2 regions of the Kitasatospora sp. NPDC032150 genome follow, and region 1 is predicted to be linked to the other one. Evidence: predicted binding sites of a transcription regulator. Region 1 holds the regulator's gene; the other holds the start of a gene.
What was found. The regulator HspR, encoded in region 1, represses chaperone genes until heat shock. The targets are predictions, from matches to a motif close to TTGAGNNNNNNNNNCTCAA.
Positions count from the first base shown of each region.

Region 2: a site for HspR is predicted at 2,437-2,455, ahead of dnaK (molecular chaperone DnaK). Genes of this name have one in related genera too.

Region 1 is NZ_JBVIMH010000021.1:59,807-72,844, forward strand. It holds gene clpB (ATP-dependent chaperone ClpB) at 1-874, opposite strand, end outside; gene ACZ5ON_RS23700 (LysR family transcriptional regulator) at 1,045-1,977, opposite strand; gene ACZ5ON_RS23705 (LuxR C-terminal-related transcriptional regulator) at 2,572-3,540, shown strand; gene ACZ5ON_RS23710 (LuxR C-terminal-related transcriptional regulator) at 3,533-4,507, shown strand; gene ACZ5ON_RS23715 (hypothetical protein) at 4,518-5,144, opposite strand; gene ACZ5ON_RS23720 (hypothetical protein) at 5,645-5,911, shown strand; gene ACZ5ON_RS23725 (helix-turn-helix domain-containing protein) at 5,943-6,920, opposite strand; gene ACZ5ON_RS23730 (heat shock protein transcriptional repressor HspR) at 7,163-7,699, opposite strand; gene dnaJ (molecular chaperone DnaJ) at 7,704-8,852, opposite strand; gene grpE (nucleotide exchange factor GrpE) at 8,964-9,572, opposite strand; gene dnaK (molecular chaperone DnaK) at 9,569-11,407, opposite strand; gene ACZ5ON_RS23750 (heterodisulfide reductase-related iron-sulfur binding cluster) at 11,700-13,038, shown strand, end outside.
Region 2 is NZ_JBVIMH010000014.1:189,393-198,624, reverse strand. It holds partial or broken gene ACZ5ON_RS18975 (SDR family oxidoreductase) at 1-181, shown strand, start outside; gene ACZ5ON_RS18970 (hypothetical protein) at 263-529, opposite strand; gene dnaK (molecular chaperone DnaK) at 526-2,379, opposite strand; gene ACZ5ON_RS18960 (helix-turn-helix domain-containing protein) at 2,541-2,885, shown strand; gene ACZ5ON_RS18955 (DUF2267 domain-containing protein) at 2,944-3,345, opposite strand; gene ACZ5ON_RS18950 (DUF2267 domain-containing protein) at 3,398-3,802, opposite strand; gene ACZ5ON_RS18945 (STAS domain-containing protein) at 3,857-4,150, opposite strand; gene ACZ5ON_RS18940 (Hsp20/alpha crystallin family protein) at 4,267-4,704, opposite strand; gene ACZ5ON_RS18935 (hypothetical protein) at 4,814-5,494, shown strand; gene ACZ5ON_RS18930 (hypothetical protein) at 5,469-5,720, shown strand; gene ACZ5ON_RS18925 (Hsp20/alpha crystallin family protein) at 5,969-6,391, opposite strand; gene ACZ5ON_RS18920 (J domain-containing protein) at 6,555-7,046, shown strand; gene ACZ5ON_RS18915 (STAS domain-containing protein) at 7,037-7,378, shown strand; gene ACZ5ON_RS18910 (hypothetical protein) at 7,371-7,841, shown strand; gene ACZ5ON_RS18905 (hypothetical protein) at 8,034-8,378, shown strand; gene ACZ5ON_RS18900 (hypothetical protein) at 8,797-9,232, shown strand, end outside.

The DNA of each region.
Region 1 (13,038 bases):
CGCCGCCCGCACCCGCGCCGACCATGGTGTGCAGCTCGTCGATGAAGGTGATGACCTGGCCGTCGCTGTCCTTGATGTCGTTCAGGACGGCCTTCAGGCGCTCCTCGAACTCGCCGCGGTACTTGGCACCGGCGACCATCGCGCCGAGGTCCAGGGCGACCAGCCGCTTGCCGCGCAGCGACTCGGGCACGTCACCGGCGACGATCCGCTGGGCCAGCCCCTCGACCACGGCGGTCTTGCCGACACCCGGGTCGCCGATCAGCACCGGGTTGTTCTTGGTGCGGCGGGAGAGCACCTGGACCACCCGGCGGATCTCCTGGTCCCGGCCGATCACCGGGTCCAGCTTGCCGTCCCGGGCGGCCTGGGTGAGGTCGGTGCCGTACTTCTCCAGCGCCTTGTACGTGCCCTCCGGGTCGGGGGAGGTGACCCGGGCGCTGCCCCGGACGTCCTTGAACGCGGCGAGCAGTGCCTTGGGGGTCGCGCCGTGCTGCTTCAGCAGGTCGGCGACCGGGCCGCCCTCGGCGGCCAGGCCGACCAGCAGGTGCTCGGTGGACAGGTACTGGTCGTCCAGGTCCTCGGCGCGCTTGCCGGCCTGGTTGAGCACGGCCATGGTGTCCCGGGCGAGCTGCGGTGCGGACACGGTCGAGCCCATGGCACTGGGCAGCGCGGTCAGCTGCCGGCGGGCGGCGGCGGTGACGGCGGCGACGTCCGCGCCGACGGCCTCGAGCAGGGGGCGGGCGATGCCCTCCGGCTGCTCCAGCAGGGCCAGCAGGATGTGCACCGGCTTGACGTCCGGGTTACCTGCGGCGCTGGCCTGGCGGATCGCGGCGGACAGGGCGTCCTGGGTCTTGCTGGTGAACTTGCTGGCATCCACTGCTGGCGTGCTCCTCTCAAAGCGGTGACTTTTACAGCATGCACTAAGTTGAGTCTATTCCACTCAGGTTTGCTCCGGGAGGCCGGGTGCGGCCCGGGTGGTGCGGGGGCTGCACCCGGCGGTGGGCCGCTGCGCCCGGAGCGTTCCGGCGGGCCGCACGCAGCCGGGGGCTACCTTCTCGGGGCTCCCGCATCCCCCGCCCGTCCGGTCTTGCGGGTGAGGCCCAGCAGGGTGCGGGCGGGTCCGCTGGGGCGCTGGCCGGCGGGCCAGACCGCGTGCAGCGGGCGGTGGAGGTCGACCCCCTCCACCGGTACGGACACCAGCCGCCCGGTGGCCAGTTCCTCGACCACCACCAGCTCGCTCAGGCAGACCGGCCCGGCGCCGGTCATCGCGGCCGCCTTGAGCGCGGTGGAGGAGGCCAGTTCCAGTCGGGGCGGGGCGGTGCCGCCGAAGGGTGCCAGCGCCTGGTCGAGCACCTCGCGGGTGCCGGACCCCGGCTCGCGCAGCACCAGTGGGGTCGTCGCCAGTTCGGGCCCGGTGATCACCGAGCGGCGCGCCCAGGGGTGGTCCGGTGCGACCACGACCACCAGCCGGTCGGCGGCCACCACCGCACCGGACAGCCCGGCGGGCGACCGCGGGCCCTCCACGAAGCCGAGGTCCGCCTGCCCGGCCAGCACCTGGGCGGCGACATCGGCGGAGTTGGCCGTCCGCAGCGTCACCGCCGTGCCGGGGCTGGCCTCGTGCAGGGCCAGCAGCCACCCCGGCATCAGGTACTCGGCCACCGTCAGGCTGGCCACCACCCGCAGCCGGGCGTCCCGCCTCCCGCGCAGTGCGTCGATGCCCGCGTCCAGCGCCTGGGCCGCCTCCACCACGCCGCGCGCCCATTCCACCACCAGCTGCCCGGCCTCGGTCGGTCGTGAACCGCGGGGCGACCGCTCCAGCAGTGCCACCCCGATCTGCCGTTCCATCCCCTTGATCCGGGCACTCGCGGCCGGCTGGCTCACGCCCAGCTCCGCCGCCGCCCGGCCCACGCTGCCCAGCCGGGCCACCGCCAGCAGCAGTTCCAGCGCGCCGAGCTCGGGAACGCGGGTTGAGAGGGTCATAGGGTCAGCCTATGTCTTCACCGGTCGGGCCGTGCTGCCGCCGACCCCGGCCGGCCGCCCCCTCCCAGTAGTAGTCAAGTACGCGTCAGTCAGAACAAATGCTGGTAAAGGCGGGGAAACCCCATGGCCGCCCGGCCCGGCGTCCTGCATGTTCCTGCACTTGCGGAAACCTGCAGCCGGACGCCACTTGTTCCGTCGGCCTCCCGCTGTGAGGGTGGAGCCACGCCAGGTCGTCCAGGCAACCGCAGCCTGAGGACGGCGACTTGCTCTTCAACGTGGGTGCGCAGGGTCTTCCGACCATGCCGACGCGCATCGGGGGGAAGAGCGCCGGACGGGACGCCATGTGTGGTGATGGCCCCCGGCACCGGAGTCGGCGAGGCGTTGCTGCTCCGCCTCGCCGAAAGCGCCTCGGCAATGGCGTGCCGCAGCGGGCTTCCCCCGGGTTTCAGAGCGCAGCCGCGCCTGCCCGCGGGGGGCCCGCAGCTACAGGGGCTCCAGCGACTCCGACGGCCGAGCCTGCTGAGATCATGATCCAGAACGGCAGAGGACGGCAGAGGGAAGTCGGCAGGGGTGCTCGAATTGGGTGCGGATCCGGTGGCCGACCAGGGAACCGGGGTACCGGGTGGGGCCGCCCGCCGGCTATATCTGGCGGTGCTCGCCGAAGGCGGCCGGATACCGGCCGCGGGCATCTCCGCCGCCGACTCGGCGGCCCGGGACGAACTGGTCCGGATCGGCCTGCTGATGGAGAACCCGCTCGACGACGCGTACTTCGCGGTCAGCCCGCGCGCGGTGGCCGAACGGATCGGCGCCCGGCTGCGCTCGTCGGCCACCCGACTGCTGCTGGAGGCGGAGGAACTCCCGACCGTCCTCGACGGACTGGCCCGCGCGTACGACTCGGTCCGAAAGCCCCCCGTGGACCCGCCGGCACCGGCGGTCCTGGAAGGCGGCGAACGGATCCGCCACCGGATCGCCGAACTGGTCTCGGAGTGCCGGCACGAACTGCTCACCGCCCAGCCGGGACCGAGGCGGCCCGAGACCATGACCCTGGCCCGGCGCCAGGATCTGGAGCTGGTGCGCCGGGGTGCGTCGCTGCGCGCGCTCTACCAGCCGGTGGTGCTGGGCGAACCGGCCACCGTGGACTACGCGGTCGCGATCGCCGAACACGGCGGCGAGGCCCGGGCGCTGGACGAGCCGTTCCAGCGGATGATCATCATCGACCGCGCCGTTGCCGTCGTCCCGGCGGCCGACGACCACAGCCGGGCCGCCTTCCTCACCGACCCGGCCGTCCTGTCCTTCCTGCTCGCCGTCTACGAGCGGGACTGGGCTCGCGCCGATGCCGTCCGCTGGTCCGCCCCCGAGGCGCGGCCCACCACCCGCTCCGCCCCCGACCGGGTCGGCCGCCTGCTCGCCGCCGGCCTCACCCAGCGGGCCGTCGCCACCCGGCTGGGACTCGGCGAGCGCACGGTCGCCGGACACATCGCCCGGCTGCGGGCCCGCTACGGCGCCCAAACGCTCTTCCAGCTCGGATGGTTGATGCGGGGTGAGGAGCGTGGCGGTGAGTGAGGCCGGGCTGGTCGCGCTGCCGGACGAGGCCGAGCGGACGCTGTACTTCGCGGTGCTGGAGCAGGGCGGACGGGTGCTGTTCCGCGACGTCGCGGAGGCCGATGCGCCAGCGGTGCTGCGGCTGCTCGAACTCGGGCTGCTGATCCACCACACCGAGGACGCTTCGCTGACGGCGGTGAACCCGCGATCGGTCGGCGAGCGGATCAGTTCCGGGCTGCGGGCGGCCGGCACCCGGATGCTGGTGCAGGCGGAGCAGATGCCTTCGCTGCTCGGCGAGTTGACCGAGGCCTACGACGCCTCTCCGCGCAAGGTGGACCGCTCCAGCGAGGTGCAGCACGTCGACGACATGGAGGAGATCCGGCATCGGATCCTCCAGATCGAGGCCGACAGCCGGGAGGAGATATCGGCGGCGCAGCCCGGACCACGGCCGGCGGGACATCTGGCCCAGTCGATGGAGCGTCTGCGTCGTTTCCTCGACGGGGGCGGCAGTAGCCGGACGATCTACCAGCCCGAGGTCAGGGATGATCCGTCAACTCTCCAGTACGCGGCGGTAACCAGCGAATGGGGCGAGCAGATCAGGATCCTGGCCGAACCGTTCACCCGCATGCTCGTCTTCGACCGGCGGATCGCGGTGATCCCGGCCGCCGCGGACAACAGCAGTGCGGCGTTCATCGAGGACCCGGCGGTGGTGGCCCTCCTGGTGGGCGTGTTCGAGCGGGACTGGGAGCGGGCCGAGCGGGTCCAGTGGCGCAGCGCCAAGCCGGACGCCGGCGCGGTCCCGGCCCATGAGCAGGTCGGCCGCCTCCTCGCCCAGGGGCTGACCCAGCGGGCGATCGCCAGCCGGCTGGGGCTGAGCGAGCGCACGGTGGCCGGGCACATCTCCCGGCTGCGTGAGCTGTACGACGCCGAGACGCTGTTCCAACTCGGCTGGCAGATGCGGGGAAGCGAGGTGACGTCGGGTGGGTGACGCGCGGCGGTCAGCCGGTCGCGACCTCGGAGCCCCAGTAGTCGAACGGGCCCGAGGCCGGACGCTCCTGGCGGGGCGTCGGGAAGGTGTCGCCGGGGGCGGTCCAGAAGCCCTCGCGGAGGGAGAGGGCCATGCCCGCCCAGTCGAGCGCGGTCTCCACGGTGTGGCGCAGCGCCTCCTGGGACCAGGTGTCGTCGAAGACCAGCGGCAGTACCGGCGCGACCTGCTCGATGGTGGCGATCAGCGGGTTGTGTGTGATCGCCTCGTCCACCAGCAGCACCACCGGCTTGCGCAGTGCGGAGGCCCAGCCGAGCTCCAGGCTCACGCCGGCCGAGAGCGGGGCTCCGACGTAGGCGAAGACCAGGTCGGCGGTCTGCAGCGCGCGGAAGTCGGACGGCACCCGGGGCTCGGGCGCCCGGCCCTCCACGCTCCAGGCGTCGCTGTGGTGAGCGCTGTACACGGCCGCGCCGCTGCGCAGCAGCGTCGAGCGGAGGGTGGTCAGCCTGGTCCGGCTGGCCAGGGTCACCACGCTGTCGGCCGGCCCGGTCAACCGCATCAGCGGCGCGGCCAGGAACACCCGTGCGCGACGACCCTCAGGGGTCTGGACGGCGCGCTGGCGCAGGTAGGGCTCACTCATGTCGACTCCGGGGGACGGCCTACCGGGGAGAGAAACGTCCTGGTGGGCGGGTGTGGTGTGTGGTGTTCGGTCTGGCAGGGGCAGTGTGATGCTGCTGGTGTGGACACGCCCCTTGGCTATTGACCAGTCTTCGGCGTTCCTTGCTCCGACGGGGGAGGCGGGGCACTGGTGCGCGGGGTGGGGCGTGCACTGATCGTCGCCGGTGACGGTTGACGCCGTCCACTGCCCCGGGGTGTCATCTCGATGTCTGGCAGTCAGATGACAGCGGTCGGCAGCCGCAACTCACGGACGGACATCAAGCGCTTCCATTAGCGGGGGTGTCATCTTTTTGCCAGGCGGAAGAATGACACCCTCTGCAGCGGGCCGACTGTTTGCGTGACCTCGGCTGGTCGCGCTTTGATGGCTCGGGCCAAACAGCCATTCGGGTACTGCTGCCGACGTTCCGAACCGGCGACTAGCATACGGCCGGTTATAGCGGATACATGACAAGGAGTGGCGACGTGCGACGCGTTTCCCGGTTCGTGATCAATGGACTAGCGATCACCGCTCTGCTGCTCGCCGTGCCGTCGGCCCTCCCCAGCGACTGGGGATGGAACAAGGCAGCGCCTGCGACTACCTCCGTTCAGGACCGCACCGCGGTACCGCAGAGTGCGTACCTCGCCGACTGGGGCTGGAACCGCGCGGTTGTGGTCGCTGACCCGACTTCCGCGCGAACGGTGGCCGGGGGGCAGGCGGTTGCCGTCGACCAGGACTGGGGCTGGAACTGACCGACGTCGCTTGAAGGTGGCGAACGGCCGGTCATGCCTCCGGGAGGAGGTCGTCGTTCGCGCTGAACAGGTGTGGTGAGCTCATGGCCATCCGCCAGCCCAGTTGGAACAAGGTCTCCGCTTCGTACTCCTCGCGGATGTCCGCTATGTGCCGCGCCAGCGTGCGTTCGCTGATGCCGAGGCTTCTGGCGATGACTCGGTGGCCCACGCCTTGGATCATCATCCGCAGGATTTCCGCGCGAAGCCTCGAGATCACTTCCTGGGGTACCTCTGTGGCGCCGGGAAACGGAATTGCGCGGTCCCAGAGACCTTCGAAGGTGGCTGTCAGGTGCGCCACCACTGCGGCATCGTGGACGAACGCGGCGCGTTCGTAGTCCCCCTGGACCGGGATGACGGCGACCTCGCGGTCGACGATGATCAGCCGGGTGAACGGCTCGGCGAGGGTCCTGACCTCGGCACCCTGATCGGTCATGCGCTCGGCATATTGGCGGGTCGGTGCCGAGTAACGTGCGCTGGGCTGATAGATCGTCCGACGGGAAACTCCTCGGCGCACCAGCATGACGTCGCGGTCACCGATCCTGCGGATCAGATCCTGAGGGCGACTTCCGCCGGGCTGCGCCGTCAGTACTTCTTTGGCGGCGCCCTCGACGAGGATCTCCAGACGCTGGTTGATCTCGGCGAGTCCGTGGACGTATTCGACCGGCCCGCCCTGCTCAGTGGGTGGGCTGCTCGCTCCGTATGCCTGGGTGAGTTCTTGCAGGGCCGAGGGGAGTGCGACCGCCCGGGACAGGAACGAATGGGCCTGCTCCTGCCAGTACGTGCCCAAACGGCTTGCTATGTGGGAGGGATCCGCGGCGATCAGCGCGGTCGGATCTTCGTTGTCCGGAGTCAGGAGCCCGAGTTCCAGAAGCTCGGCTTTCGCCTCGGGATCGGCTTCTGCAGCCGCATTCAGCCGGCCTCCTTCAGCGACTACTCGAAGGTAGAGGGATCTCGCGGATCGGGAAATCACGTCATGGGGATCAGCCTGGGACTGGGCTATGCCTGGGTCCCTCATTGCTGGCCTCCCATCCCTCTGGCTCCGTCCGGCGAGGCCGACCGCGTGTTGGGTTCTCAGACCGGAACCAGGTCCCGGGAACCAGGTCCTGTGACAGACCGTTGCAGCCGACTTATCAGGGAGCACTCTACGCATGAGCGCGAGCTGTTGGCACCCCGTCAGCAGGCGGCGCCAACAGCTCGCGGAGGAGCCGATCTCTACCGCTTCGGCCGCCACACCACCAGAGCGCTCGACTGCTGGACCTGCTGGTACGGAACGAGGTCCCGGCGGTACGAGGCGTGGACGGCGGCCTCGCGCTGCTGGAGGGTGGCGGCGGCGTCCTCCAGGGAGCCGACCAGTTCGGCGATGCGGGACTGGAGGGCGGTGACGTGGTTCTCCAGCTCGATGATGCGCTTGATGCCGGCCAGGTTGATGCCCTCGTCCTGGGACAGGCGCTGGACCTCGCGCAGCTGCTGGATGTCGCGGGCGGAGTAGCGCCGGCCGCGGCCCGCCGTCCGGTCGGGGCAGACCAGGCCGAGGCGGTCGTACTGACGCAGGGTCTGCGGGTGCAGGCCGGACAGCTCGGCGGCCACCGAGATGACGTAGACCGGGGTGTCCTCGGTCAGCACGTAGTTGGTCCTACCCGCGGGGTTGGCACGGGACGAGGAGGCCCGGCCCGGGCGGGGACCGCCCGGGAGCCCCTCCCCGAGGCCCGGGCCGATCGGGTTGCCGGAGCCGGTCTGGTCCTGGTTCATCTGGTCACGCTCCCTCCGCCGCCTTGAAGAGGGCGGCACGCGGGTCGTCCGAGGCGGTGGCCTCGCGATAGTGCTCCAGTGCGCTCAGTGCGTCGCCGGTGACGTTCTTGGGGACCACGACCTCCACGGTGACCAGCAGGTCGCCGCGGGTGCCGTCCTTGCGGGTGGCACCCTTGCCACGGGCCCGCATGGTGAGGCCGTTGGCGCTGCCGGGCGGCAGCTTGAGCTTCACGGCGGGGCCGTTCAGCGTCGGCACCTCGATGGTGCCGCCGAGCGCGGCCTCGGGGAAGCTGACCGGGACCGTCACGGTGAGGTTGTCGCCCTTGCGGCCGAAGACCGGGTGCGAGTCCACGTGGACCGTGACATAGAGGTCGCCGGGCTGGCCACCGCGCTCGCCCTGGGCACCCTTGCCCTTGAGCCGGATGCGCTGGGCGTCCTGCACCCCGGCGGGGATGCGGACCTGCATGGTTCGGGCGGAGCTGGCGCGGCCGCTGCCGTGGCAGACGGTGCACGGGTCGTCGACCAGCATGCCGCGGCCCTTGCAGTCCCGGCAGGGGTCGGAGAGCGCGAAGGCGCCCTGGCCCCGGCTGACGGTGCCCGCGCCCACACAGGTCGGGCAGACCCTGGGCGTGGTGCCGGCCTTGGCACCGGTGCCGGAACAGCTGCGGCACGGGGCCTGGCTGGTCATCCGGAGCGGGACGGTGGCGCCGTCCACGGCCTCCTCGAAGCTCAGCGTCACCTCGGTCTCGACGTCGGCGCCCCGGCGCGGCTGGGCCTGCCGGCCGCCGCGGCCCCCGAACAGCCCGCCGAAGACGTCGCCGATGCCCCCGCCGCCGCCCTGCGAGCCGCTGAACAGGTCGCCGAAGTCGAAGTTGTAGCTGCCGCCGCCGGCCCCACCACCGCGGAAGCCGCCCGCGCCGAACAGCGACCTGGCCTCGTCGTACTCCTTGCGGCGCTTCTCGTCCGAGAGGACGTCGTACGCCTCGGAGATGTCCTTGAAACGCTCCTCGGCCTTGGCGTCACCCTTGTTGGCGTCGGGGTGGAACTCCCGGGCCAGCTTGCGGTACGTCTTCTTGATCTCGGCGGCGGTGGCGTCCTTGGGCACACCGAGGACCTTGTAGTAGTCCTTCTCCACGTAGTCCTTGGTGCTCATGGCTGCCGCCACCTCCCAGGCCAGAAATAACGGTCAATGCTCGCGGATACGGCGCTGCGGAGCCGTCCGTCGCAACGATGGACGACGTACGACTCCGCAGCGCACAGAGTGTCAGCTTTCGGCCGCACCGTCACCCTTGTCGGACTCCGGCTTGTCGGAGGCCTCCGGGGCGGACGTGCTCTGGCTCCCCGGCTGGGGCTCGGCCACCGCGACCATCGCCGGGCGGATGATCCGCTCGCCGATGCGGTAGCCGGGCTGGAGGATCTGCACGCAGGTGTCCTCGGTGACGTCCGAGGAGTAGCTGTGCATCAGCGCCTCGTGCATGGTCGGGTCGAAGGGCTCGCCCTCCTTGCCGAACTGCTGCAGGCCCAGCTTGGCGACGACCATCTCCAGCGACTCGGCGACGGACTTGAAGCCACCCGTCACCTCGCCGTGCTCGCGGGCCCGGCCGATGTCGTCCAGCACCGGGATCAGGGTCTCCAGGATGTTGGAGACCGCGATCTCGCGAACCGTCAGCCGGTCGCGCTCGACCCGCTTGCGGTAGTTCTGGTACTCGGCCTGGAGGCGCTGCAGGTCGGCCGTCCGCTCGGTGGCCTCGCGCTTGGCAGCGGCGAGCTCGTCGGTGGAGGCGTCCGCGACGGCCTCCTCGGCGGCCTTGAGGACGGCCTCCTCGGCGGCGGAGTCGTCGCCGGGCTTGCCGCCCTGGCGCTTCTCCGTCATGCCGCACCACCCTTGGGCTTGTCCTCGTCGACGATCTCGGCGTCGACGACGTCGTCGTGGGCGGCACCGGCGGCGGCGTCACCGGCCGGGGCGCCGGCGGCCTCGTTCTGCGCGTAGAGGGCCTGGCCCAGCTTCTGCGCGGTGGTGGAGACCTTCTCGGTGGCCTCGCGGATCGCCGCGATGTCCTCGCCCTTGAGCTTCTCCTTCAGCTCGGCGATCGCGGTCTCGACCTCGGTCTTGACCTCGGCCGGGAGCTTGTCGGCGTTGTCGGCGATGAACTTCTCGGTCGAGTAGACGAGCTGCTCGCCCTGGTTGCGGGTCTCGACGGCCTCGCGGCGCTTGGTGTCCTCCTCCGCGTACTGCTCGGCCTCGCGGCGCATCCGGTCGACCTCGTCCTTCGGCAGCGAGGAGCCGCCGGTGACGGTCATCTTCTGCTCCTTGCCGGTGCCGAGGTCCTTCGCGGCCACGTGCATGATGCCGTTGGCGTCGATGTCGAAGGTGACCTCGATCTGCGGCAGGCCGCGCGGGGCCGGCGGCAGGCCGGTCAGCTCGAACATGCCGAGCTTCTTGTTGTAGGCCGCGATCTCGCGCTCGCCCTGGTAGACCTGGATCTGCACGGACGGCTGGTTGTCCTCGGCCGTGGTGAAGATCTCCGAGCGCTTGGTCGGGATCGTGGTGTTGCGCTCGATCAGCTTGGTCATGATGCCGCCCTTGGTCTCGATGCCGAGGGACAGCGGGGTGACGTCCAGCAGCAGGACGTCCTTGACCTCGCCCTTGAGGACACCGGCCTGCAGCGAGGCGCCGATGGCGACGACCTCGTCCGGGTTGACGCCCTTGTTGGCCTCCTTGCCGCCGGTCAGCTCCTTGACCAGCTCGGAGACGGCGGGCATACGGGTCGAGCCACCGACCAGGACCACGTGGTCGATCTCGGACAGCTGGATGCCGGCGTCCTTGATGACGTTGTGGAACGGAACCTTGCAGCGCTCCAGCAGGTCCGCGGTCAGCTGCTGGAACTGGGCCCGGGTGAGCTTCTCGTCCAGGTGCAGCGGGCCCTCGGCCGAGGCGGTGATGTAGGGCAGGTTGATCGAGGTCTCGGAGGACGAGGACAGCTCGATCTTGGCCTTCTCGGCGGCCTCGCGCAGACGCTGCAGGGCCATCTTGTCCTTCGACAGGTCGACTCCGTGGCCGGCCTGGAAGACCTTCACCAGGTGGTCGACGACCCGCTGGTCCCAGTCGTCACCACCGAGGTGGTTGTCACCGTTGGTGGCCTTCACCTCGACGACGCCGTCGCCGATCTCCAGCAGGGAGACGTCGAAGGTGCCACCACCGAGGTCGAAGACCAGGATGGTCTGGTCGTCCTTGTCCAGGCCGTAGGCCAGGGCGGCGGCGGTCGGCTCGTTGACGATGCGCAGGACGTTCAGACCCGCGATCTCACCGGCCTCCTTGGTGGCCTGGCGCTCGGAGTCGTTGAAGTACGCCGGGACGGTGATGACCGCGTCCGTGACGGTCTCGCCCAGGTAGGCCTCGGCGTCGCGCTTCAGCTTCTGCAGGATGAAGGCGGAGATCTGCTGGGGGTTGAAGTCCTTGCCGTCCAGGTTGATCTTCCAGTCGGTGCCCATGTGGCGCTTGACCGACCGGATGGTGCGGTCGACGTTGGTGACCGCCTGACGCTTGGCGACCTCGCCGACCAGGACTTCGCCGTTCTTAGCGAAGGCGACGACGGACGGCGTGGTCCGGGCGCCCTCGGCGTTCGTGATGACGGTGGGCTCGCCGCCCTCCAGAACGCTGACGACCGAGTTAGTCGTACCGAGGTCGATGCCGACCGCACGTGCCATCGTGGATACCTCCGACGAGAAGTTGAGCTTTACGGGCTCAAGCATGCACGAGGGGCACGAACGAGTCAACAGCCATGAGTCGAGTCGGCTCAAGTTTGCTGCGGCGGGCGTCCGCCTCTTCCGTTTTCGCCCGAATGAGTGAGTATGGCCTTACGTGACTGCCGCCATACCTTGAGCACCTTCTGGATCAGTGCTAATGGGCGATAAGGTCCGGCCGGTGGGTGGTTAAGTTACCCACGAGTACACTTGACCGACCTATACCTTCACCGCCACTGGAGTACGGAGAAGCCGGATGCAGCTAGCAGCGATCCTCATCTCACTGGGCACGACCGTGGTCGGCGTGGCGCTGTTCGCTCGTGCCATCGCGCAGATCTACCGGTTCGTCCGGCTCGGCCAGCCCGTCCCGGCCGGATCGAGGATCAACGACCCGGCCGCCCGGACGGTGACCCTGATCCGGGAGTTCCTCGGGCACAGCCGGATGAACAAGTGGGGCATCGTCGGTGTCGCCCACTGGTGCGTCGCCGTCGGCTTCTACGCGCTGATCCTCACCCTGGTCGGCGCGTTCGGTCAGCTCTTCGACCCGGACTTCGAGGTCCCGGTCGTCGGTGACTGGACGCCGTACCTGGTGTTCCAGGAGCTGCTCGGCCTGGTGACCTTCCTCGGCATCGCGGTGCTGACCGTGATCCGCCAGCTGAGCCTGCCGAACAAGGCGGGCCGCAAGTCCCGCTTCGCGGGGTCCAACATGGGCTTCGCCTACTTCATCGAAGCGGTCATCCTGATCATCGGTGCGGCGATCCTGACCCTGCGCGGCCTGGAGGGTGCGCAGGCCGGGGTCGACCACTACTCGGCCGCGTACGTGGTCTCGTACCCGCTGGTGAAGGCGTTCTCCGGGCTGAGCATCGGCACCCTGCACAACCTGCTCTGGCTGACTGCGACGATCAAGATCTCGGTCTCCTTCATCTGGATGATCACGGTCTCGCTGAACACCGACATGGGTGTCGCCTGGCACCGCTTCCTGGGCTTCCCGAACATCTGGTTCAAGCGGAACGCCGACGGCGCGGTGGCGCTCGGCGCGCTGCAGCCGATGACCAGCGGCGGCCAGCCGATCGACTTCGAGGACCCGGCCGAGGACGCGGTCTTCGGCGTCTCCCAGGTCGAGCACTTCTCGTGGAAGGGCATCCTCGACTTCTCGACCTGCACCGAGTGCGGGCGTTGCCAGTCGCAGTGCCCGGCCTGGAACACGGGCAAGCCGCTGTCGCCCAAGCTGCTGATCATGTCGCTGCGCGACCACGCCTTCGCCAAGGCGCCCTACCTGCTGGCCGGCGGCGGCAAGGACATGGAGGGCGAGGAGAAGGCGACCGCCGAGCAGCTGGCCGATGTGCCGGCCGCCGCGCTGGCCGAGGCCGAGCGCCCGCTGATCGGCACCGCCGAGGAGAGCGGCGTCATCGACCCGGACGTGCTGTGGTCCTGCACCACCTGCGGTGCCTGCGTCGAGCAGTGCCCGGTCGACATCGAGCACATCGACCACATCGTCGACATGCGCCGCTACCAGGTGATGATCGAGTCCTCGTTCCCGACCGAGGCCGGGACGATGCTCAAGAACCTGGAGAACAAGGGCAACCCGTGGGGCA
Region 2 (9,232 bases), on a different contig from region 1:
CTTCTTCCGCGGCCAGCTGAGCGACGAACGCCACCGTGCGCTGGTGGAGGAGACGCAGAACAAGCAACCGGGCACGGTCGACGACATCGCCCAGACCGCCTACTTCCTCGCTTCCCCGGGCGCCCGGCACATCACCGGACAGACTATCCACGTCAACGGAGGCGCCTTCACCACGCGGTAGCGCCGTTCAGCCTCGAACGGCCTACTTGAACTCGCCGCCTTTACACCTGGCAAGACACCACGCACAGCACGAGATCCGAAGTCAACCCCCGAAGGACTTCCGGAGCCGACCACTTAGCGTCTCACCGCCGGCCTCTGCGGGGATCTGTCCGGGCGGGGGTGCGGCACCACCGGCCAGCAGGGCGCTGTCGGTGCCGCCAGGGTGCTCCCGTCCCTCGGGCTCGGTCGGCCGCTTCGTGCCGACATCACGCAGTTGCAGGGTGTCCGGGTCGATGCGCCGCTTGTCGCGGATGACCACCGGCGGGCGCTGGTCTTCAGTGCTCTTGCTCGGCCTGGGCGGGGTGGTCATGCGGCGCCTCCCTTGTGCTCGTCCTCATCCACGATCTCGGCGTCCACGACTTCCTCCCCCTCCGTGCCCTGTTGGCCGGTCGCGCCGCCCGGTGCACCGGGGGCGGTCTGGGCGTAGAGGGCCTGGCCGAGCTTCTGGCTGACCCGGGCGACGTTGTCGCTCGCCGCGCGGATCGCGGCGGTGTCCTCGCCCTTGAGCTTCTCCCCCAGGTCCGCCAAGGCCGTCTCGACCTCGCTCTTCGCGTCGGCGGGTACCTTGTCCTGGTTGTCGTTGAGGAACTTCTCGGTGCCATAGAGGAGTTGCTCGCCCTGGTTGCGGGCCTCGGCGGCCTCCTTGCGGCGGCGATCCTCCTCAGCGTGCTGCTCCGCCTCGCGGATCATGCGGTCGATGTCGTCCTTGGGCAAGGCGGAGCCGCCGGTGACGGTCATCTTCTGCTCCTTGCCGGTGCCGAGGTCCTTCGCGCCGACGTGCATGATGCCGTTGGCGTCGATGTCGAAGGTGACCTCGATCTGCGGCACGCCGCGCGGAGCCGGGGCGATGCCGGTGAGTTCGAACATGCCGAGCTTCTTGTTGTATGCGGCGATCTCGCGCTCGCCCTGGTACACCTGCACGGTCACCGAGGGCTGGTTGTCCTCGGCGGTGGTGAAGACCTCCGAGCGCCTGGTCGGGATTGTGGTGTTGCGCTCGATCAGCTTGGTCATGATGCCGCCTTTGGTCTCGATGCCCAGCGACAGCGGGGTGACGTCCAGCAGCAGGACGTCCTTGACCTCGCCCCTGAGCACGCCGGCCTGCAGGGCGGCGCCGACGGCGACGACCTCGTCCGGGTTGACGCCCTTGTGCGGGTCCTTGCCGGTGAGCTTCTTCACCAGGTCGGTGACGGCCGGCATCCGGGTGGAGCCGCCGACCAGGATGACGTGGTCGACGTCCGAGACCTTGATCTTGGCGTCCTTCACGGCCTGGTGGAAGGGGCCCTCGCAGCGTTCCAGCAGATCGGCGGTCATCTGCTCGAACTGGGCGCGGGTGAGCTTCCCGTCCAGGTGCAGCGGCCCTTCGGAGGAGGCGCTGATGTAGGGCAGGTTGATCGTCGTCTCGGTGGCGGCGGACAGCTCGATCTTCGCCTTCTCGGCGGCCTCGCGCAGACGCTGTGCGGCCATCTTGTCCCTGGACAGGTCGATGCCGTAGCCGCTCTTGAACTGCTGGACCAGATGGTCGACGATCCGCTGGTCCCAGTCATCACCGCCCAGGTGGGTGTCGCCGGAGGTGGCCTTCACCTCCACCACGCCCTCCCCGATCTCCAGCAGCGACACATCGAACGTACCGCCGCCCAGGTCGAAGACCAGCACCGTCTGGTCGTTCTCCTTGTCCAGCCCGTACGCCAGCGCGGCGGAGGTCGGCTCGTTGATGATCCGCGCCACCTTCAGGCCCGCGATCTCCCCGGCCTCCTTGGTCGCGGTGCGCTGGGACTCGTTGAAGTACGCCGGCACCGTGATCACCGCATCGGTGACCTCCTCACCCAGGTATGCCTCTGCGTCACGCTTCAGTTTCTGCAGCACCCGCGCCGAGATCTCCTGCGCGGTGTACCGCTTGCCGTCCACGTCCCCCTTCTCCGGAAAGTGCCAGTCGCTCTCGCCCATGTGGCGCTTCACCGACCTGGCGGTGCGGTCCACGTTGGTGACGGCCTGGCGCTTGGCGACCTCGCCGACGAGCACTTCGCCGCCCTTGCCGAACGCCACCACCGACGGGGTGGTGCGCGCGCCCTCGGTGTTCGTGATGACGGCCGGCTCACCACCCTCCAGCACGCAGACCACCGAGTTCGTCGTTCCGAGATCGATTCCGACTCCGCGAGTCATCTCCGACCTCCTTCATCGCATTCACGTACAGAACTTCCCTATACCGACACATAAAACTTGAGTCGCATCATGTCAAGTCTGTGTTTGGGCTGTCCGCCGCGCGGCACCCATGCGGATGTGGGCGGCGCAACGCATGGCTGGGGCTGGAGGGAATCTGTAACATGGAGGTGAGGTTTCATGCGCGGCGAGGTGAGATCGTGGTGCTGCCGATCGACGACCCGGATGCGGCGCTCTACGCGGTGGGGCAGGTCGCCGCCATGCTGGATGTCCATGTGGCCTTTCTGCGCCGGCTGGACGAGCAGGGCGTGGTGGTGCCGGTGCGTTCCGCGGGCGGCCAGCGCAGGTACTCGCGCCGGGAGATCGACCGGGTCGCCGCCCTGGTGAAGTTGATCAGCGAGGGACTGACCCTGGAAGGCGCGCGCCGGGTACTCGATCTCCAGACCCGGGTGGAGGAACTGGAGGCCGACCTGGACCGGACCCCCGGCAATGGACACGCATCCGCGTAGCACCGGGCGGGTGCCTCGCGCGACCGGGCGCGCCGGCGGGTTCCCGCCCGGGCGGGATTCAGGCGGCGGCAGGGGTGAGGTCGGCGCGGCCAAATAGGAGCGCGTAGCTGCGGGGCAGGCCTGCGAGGAGGCGGTCGGTGAGCCGCTCGCCACCGAGCATCGCGAGGCCGGCCAGGACGGAGGAGGCGTCCCAACGGGCACTGGTGAGGCTGGTGTTCAGGGCCCGGGCGACGGCTTCGACGAAGGCGGGGGCGGCGACGGGTTCGGGCAGGGGGATCTGCGAGGCGAAGACGGCGCGGGCCCGCTCGGGGAGCGTGGCGGCCAGCTCGCAGCGTTCGTCGCCGGTGAGCTGGGAGCCGAGGACGGCCAGGACCGTGTCCAGGACGCGTTCGGCTTCCTCGTCGCTGGGATAGCGGCCGAGTTGGCGGACCTGCTGGATCAGGCGGCGGTGCCGGGTCATGGGCGTGCCTTCCGGGCGGGCCGCCGCGGCATGGGCGGCGGCACGAAAAGGGTCAGGGTCGGTGGCCGGGGGCGGGGCGGCCGAACAGGACGTCGTAGCCGGGCGGAAGCTGGAACAGGACGCGCTCCATCAGCTCGTCGCCAGCGGCGTCGGCCACCGTGGACAGGACGGCCCCGATGTCCCACACGGCGGTCTTCTCGGTGGCCCCCTCGATCCAGGCAGCGGTGGCGCGCACGAACCGTTCGGGACTGAGCGGTTCGGCGGCCTGCAAGGGGTTCAGCAAGATCAGAGCGAAGGTCTCGGGCAGACGCGCCGCGAGCTCCGCGCGCACGTCGCCGACCAGATGGGCGCCGAGCAGGGCCAGCACGACGCGGGCCGCGCGGTCGGCATCCTGAGCAATGTCGTACTCGCCGCGTTCCTGGACCCGGTCCAAGAACGCCTCCCATCGAAGAGTCACCGCGAATCCTCCCTTCGTCCCGGCACGGACCGGGCCGGCCAGGTGCGGGGCCGGTCAGGGCCCGGCGGCCAGGCGGCGATAGAGGCCGGTGAGCCTGAGCAGCCTGGCCACCGGCCCGCCGACGCCGCGCAGGAAGAGCCGGCCGCCGTACCGGTCGGCCTGGTTGCGGGCCTGGACAAGGACACCCAGACCCGAGCAGTCCACGAACGTCACCTCCGACAAGTCGAGCACCACCTCCCGATGCGCCTCAAGCGCCGCGGACAGCCGGTGGCGAAGCCGCGGGGCGGCGGCAAGGTCGATCTCACCGCCGGCCCTCACCACGAACGGTGTCGGCCGCCCATCGCTCACGGTCTCATCGGCCGGTACTGGCCGAGCCGGACCGGGGGATGCAGGGCCGGATGCGGGAATGTTCCGCGCCGCCCGCCCGGGGGGTGCGGGCGGCGCGGAACGGCACAGGGACGCGGTCAGGCCTTGATCTCCTTGCGGCTTCCGCTGTGGCCGATGGCGATCTTGCGGGGCTTGGCCTTCTCGGCGACCGGGATCTTCAGCGTCAGCACGCCGGAGTCGTAGTCGGCACTGATCCCCTCGGGGTCGAGCGTGTCGGAGAGCATGACCTGCCGGGAGAACACGCCGAGCGGACGCTCGGACAGCTCCCACTTCACATCCTCGCCCTCGTGGCGGGGACGCCGTTCGGCCTTGACGGTCAGCATGTTCCGCTCGACATCGATGTCGATCGCCTCCGGGTCCACCCCCGGCAGGTCGAAGCAGATCACGTACTCGCCGCCGGCGCGGTAGGCGTCCAGCGGCATCGGGGTCGGCCGCGACCACGTGCCCGTCGTCGCCCCCAGGAACTGCTGGGTCAGCCGGTCCAGCTCGCGGAACGGATCGGTGCGCATCAGCATCGCGAAACACCTCCACTGATCGATGGGTGCCAGTGCGCTTCACCTGAAACCGTTCTAACATGTCATCCATCCGATGACAAACCCCAAAGTCGCTAAAGGAGTGACACCGATGGGAAAGCGGCCCGGAGCACCCGCCACCGGCGGCACACCGCCGGCCGGACCGGCGTCCTTCCTCGCCGCCGCCGCGGCGCTCGCCGCCATAAACAAAGCCGTCCGTACCGCCCAGGACACCCACGCCACGACCCCGCCCACCACCCAGGCCAGCCCCGAGCAGGCACTGGCCACCCTGCTCCTGCTGCGCGAGCTGCGCACCGAACTCGCCAGCTGGGAGGCCCCGCTGGTGGAAGCCGCCCGTGCCTCGGGCGCCACCTGGGCCGACCTCGCCCAGCCCATGGGCGTCGCCAGTCGCCAGGCCGCCGAGAACCGCTACCTGCGCCTCAAGCCCGCCACCGACCCGGGCGCGCCCACCGGCGCCGGACGGGTCAAGGCGGTCCGCGACCGGCGCGCCGCCGAACGCGCCGTCACCACTTGGGCCCGTGCGAACGCCGCCGACCTGCGCCGGCTCGCCGCCCAGGTCACCGCCCTGAGCGACCTCACCCCGGCTGCCCGCCCCGCGCTCAATGACCTCCACACCGCGCTCGGCGCCCCGGACGCCGCCGAACTCCTCACACCCCTGGCCGCCATCCGCCCCCACCTCGGCAGCCATCACCCCCGGATCGCCCACCGCCTCGACGACCTCGCCCAGCACACCGATCAGCTGCGCCATGACAGCGACCAGCAGCGCGCCTGACCCCCTGGCCGCCGCGGAGGCGCGCTGGCAGCGGATCGAGAACCAGCTCGAAGCCGTCGGACGCCGGATGCGGACCGACAGCGGCGCCGCCATCGCCTCGATGGACGTCTGCCTCGCACGCCTGGAAGCCATACGCGAAGCCCTCCGCACCTCCTTGGCGCAGGACAAACAGGACATCGCACCGCAGTCCGGGACCAGCGCGGTGCACGACAACGCCGGGTACTGAGGGGGCCCGCATGCGGACAACGGCGCGTTGGGAGAAACCCTTCAGCAGGCCGAGATTCCCGCGAGCCCGGCAATGTCGCGGCCTCACGACGGAGATCACTCGCCCCCCTGTCAGCCCGACCGGGCGGGGGCGGAGACGACTCGGATCGCTGTCCCCGGCGACGGCCCGGGTGACAACCCCGGGCGTACACCAGGAGTCCGCCGGGCCTGCCAAGGCTGCACCCGCCAGACAGGCTGGCGGTGCACTGCTCAGCCGGTGATCTGCTTCTTCTCGCCGCTGCTCGTGATCTCGATCTTGCGCGGCTTGGCCTGTTCGGCTATCGGGATGCGGATCGTGAGCACGCCAGCGTCGTAGTCGGCCTCGATCTTATCGGCCGCGAGAGTATCGCCGAGGAACACCTGGCGACTGAAGACGCCGTAGGGCCGTTCGGCGACGACCATCTCGCGGTCCTCGATCTCCGGTGCCGACCGCTCGGCCTTGACCGTCAGGACGTTCTGCTCGACGTTCAGGTCGATGCTCTCGGGCGCGATGCCGGGCAGGTCGAGGCGGATCAGGAAGGATCCGTCGCTCTCATAGGCGTCCATCGGCATCGCCGCCGGCCGGGCCGTGGTGCCCAGCAGCTGCTGGGTGAGCCGGTCGAGCTCGCGGAACGGATCGGTTCGCATCAACATCACGGATCACTCTCCTCGTGGGTCGGTGACAGCGATGAGGCTCTCGCGGGAGTCTACCCATCAGTCCATATATCTCCATTTCGGGCATCTTGACAAGCGCTGGCCAAGGTTCTATCCAGATCTATGAGGAGGTTTGCCGGGGTCACCCGGGAGGTGGTCCGCCATGACCCGATCGCGAGACCGACGCGATCACTACGCGGTGCTGGGAGTGGAGCCCACGGCGTCCGCGCGACAGGTCACCTCGGCCTACCGCACCCTGGTCCGGCTGCTGCACCCCGACAGCCGCCCCGTCGAGCCGGGATCGGCGGAGCGACTCGGCGCGGTGGTCGCCGCCTACGAGGTCCTGCACGATCCCCAGCTGCGAGCCGCCTACGACGCCGAACGCGAGAGCGCCCGGCCTCAACCGGATACCGCCCGCGCCTCGGGCCGGCCCCCGGCCGCGCACCGACAGGTATCCGTCCGGGTCATCCGGGACGCCGGGCGCCCCGAGCCCACTCCCCCCGGAGCAGCGATGCGCCAGGGGGCCGAACCGCTCGTTCGGGCGGGCCCGGTGCGGATCGCACCGGCGGACGCACCGGCGCGGTCACGCGATGACCCCCGCGACCTCTGGGAGTGGATACTGCACCGGCTATGGGAGGTGGACCCATGGCTGTGAACGGCAACGACTTCCGCACCGCCGTCGCCTGGTGGGACGGCCAGGCCACCGTCGCGGTCACGGGCGAGATCGACCTCGCCACCGCGCCCGAGCTCGACCTCCGCGTCAAGGAGTGCCTAGCGCGCCGGCCCAGGCGCAGGCGCGTCGACCTCGACTTCGCACAGGTGCGATTCTGCGACTGCTCGGGCGCAGACGTCCTGGAGCGGCTCCATCGCCAGGCGCAGGAGGAAGGTGTCGTCCTGAGAGTCACGGACGTGACGGCACCGATCGTCGCCCGAGTGTTCGACCTTCTCGGCCTCACCGACCTGGTTGAGCCTCACCGTCGTGCCTGAACCCGGGCAGGCCTGTACGGCCCGCGTACCGCTGCGCTGCCACGACCCGCACACGCGGTCCAAAGCGCCGACGGTGCAAGAGCGGGGGACGGCGCAAGAGCGGGCCGCCGCTCCCGAGACCATCCTCCCGGGCCGGCGTTCAGACGCCCGGGACCGGCCCGGTGTAGACCAGCTCTGCGGCGAGGTGCTGCGCCCGGCGCAGGTGGGTGTCGGCGCGTTCGATCGCCGCAATCGCGCATCCCAGTTCGAAGGCGACGTCGGCCTGCTCAGCCTGCGCAGCGCTCCGAAGGCGCTGATCCCGCAGCTGACCCGCCTCACCGCGCGGCTGGCCTCGGGATGGCGACCGACCTGCTCCAGCGACACACCGGCGGTATGGATGTCGCTCAGGCGCCGTACCCACTCCTCCAGAGCCTGCCAGGACGGATCGCCAGCCGGCGGCTGGGGCTGCTCCGCCTTCCAGTAGCAGCGGTCGGCCGGGTTGAACCATCCGAGGTCGTCGCGCTGACACGGCAACGCCGCGCGAGCGGCCTCCCTGGTCCGCGACGCGAACGCCGCCGGCGGGGCCGGGTTCCTCGAGCCCTCCCCGAACGCGCCGGCCGTCCTCGGCACGGTCGCTGCCCCCAGGAGCGTTCCGCTACTGCACGTCACGCTCGCGTTGGTCGCGCAGTGCATCAACACCTGGGGGCGCGTCGTCCTCGATCCCACTATCCCGCCAGCGGAGGCCGAGGCGCCCGACGAGCGCTCTCTGCGCTACACCCTGCAAGCGCTGTGGGAGACGGTCAGCGAGAGCGTCCGGCGCCGCATCGCCTCCTTGGACAGCACGGCCCCGGCGTGGTGGCACGTCAGCAGTGCGCTGCAGGAGGCCCAGAGCGCCGCGCGCCGCACCACCGCGGGCGACCCGGCCGGGGGCGACGAGCTGTGGTGGTACATCGCGCTGCTACACCTGGACCGGGCCCGCAGCCTGTGGAAGGAAAGCATCGGCCGCACACTGCCGCAGTAGAACCTCCCGCCCGGCGCGTCGAACGTCCCGCGGTGGCGCGCCACCGGGTCGGCGGTACAGCGCGTCAGGGCGCGGGCCGGGCTGGCGTGCGGACGGTCGGCCAGGTGCGTCTGGTCGTACTGCTCCTGGGGCTGGTAGCGGGTGCCGGGGCGCAGCATGTACCGGACGGGTGAGCCGGTGAGCCAGCCGCTACGGGCGAGGGTGCCGAGCGCGGCCTTCGCGACCTGCTGGTCGGCGCCCGCCGCTCTTCCCGCCTCAACTCATTCGGGCGCCGACAGCCGACGACCGCTCTCCGAACCCGCCGACAAGTGCTCTCCGTTTTCACCTACGCAGCCAACCGGTGCCGGTACACGTGGAGCCGCCGCATCCGGCGGACCCGCCTGAACGTGGGGTGATCGCCGCCCGCTACTCTGCCGCGGTGACAGAGACACTGATGAACCGTTACCGCCTGGCCGTAGAACCGCTGCTGGAGCCCGGCGAGCAGTTGCTCGACGTGGCGACGGTGGTACCCGTGGCGGGCGCCAAGGGCGTTGGGCACGGCGTGGGCGCACGGGTCGGCAACGCGCTGGGGCAGCTGGGCGGGGTATCGGGAGGCTCCGGCAGCCTCGCGGACGGCTTTCCCACCACGACGGGCGGCGCGATGTCCAGGCTGCTGGTGGTCACCGACCGCCGGACCGCCTTCGTTACTGCGCTGGACATCCGCAAGGCCGGCCAGTTGCTGTGGCACGCGCCCCGGCACCTCGTCGCCCGGATCGAGCGGCGCCCGAGGTGGCAGGCGATGGCCCGGTTCCGGCTGCACTTCGCCGATGGCTCGGCGGTCTCGATGTACACCACCCGGCGCCGCACCATCGAGG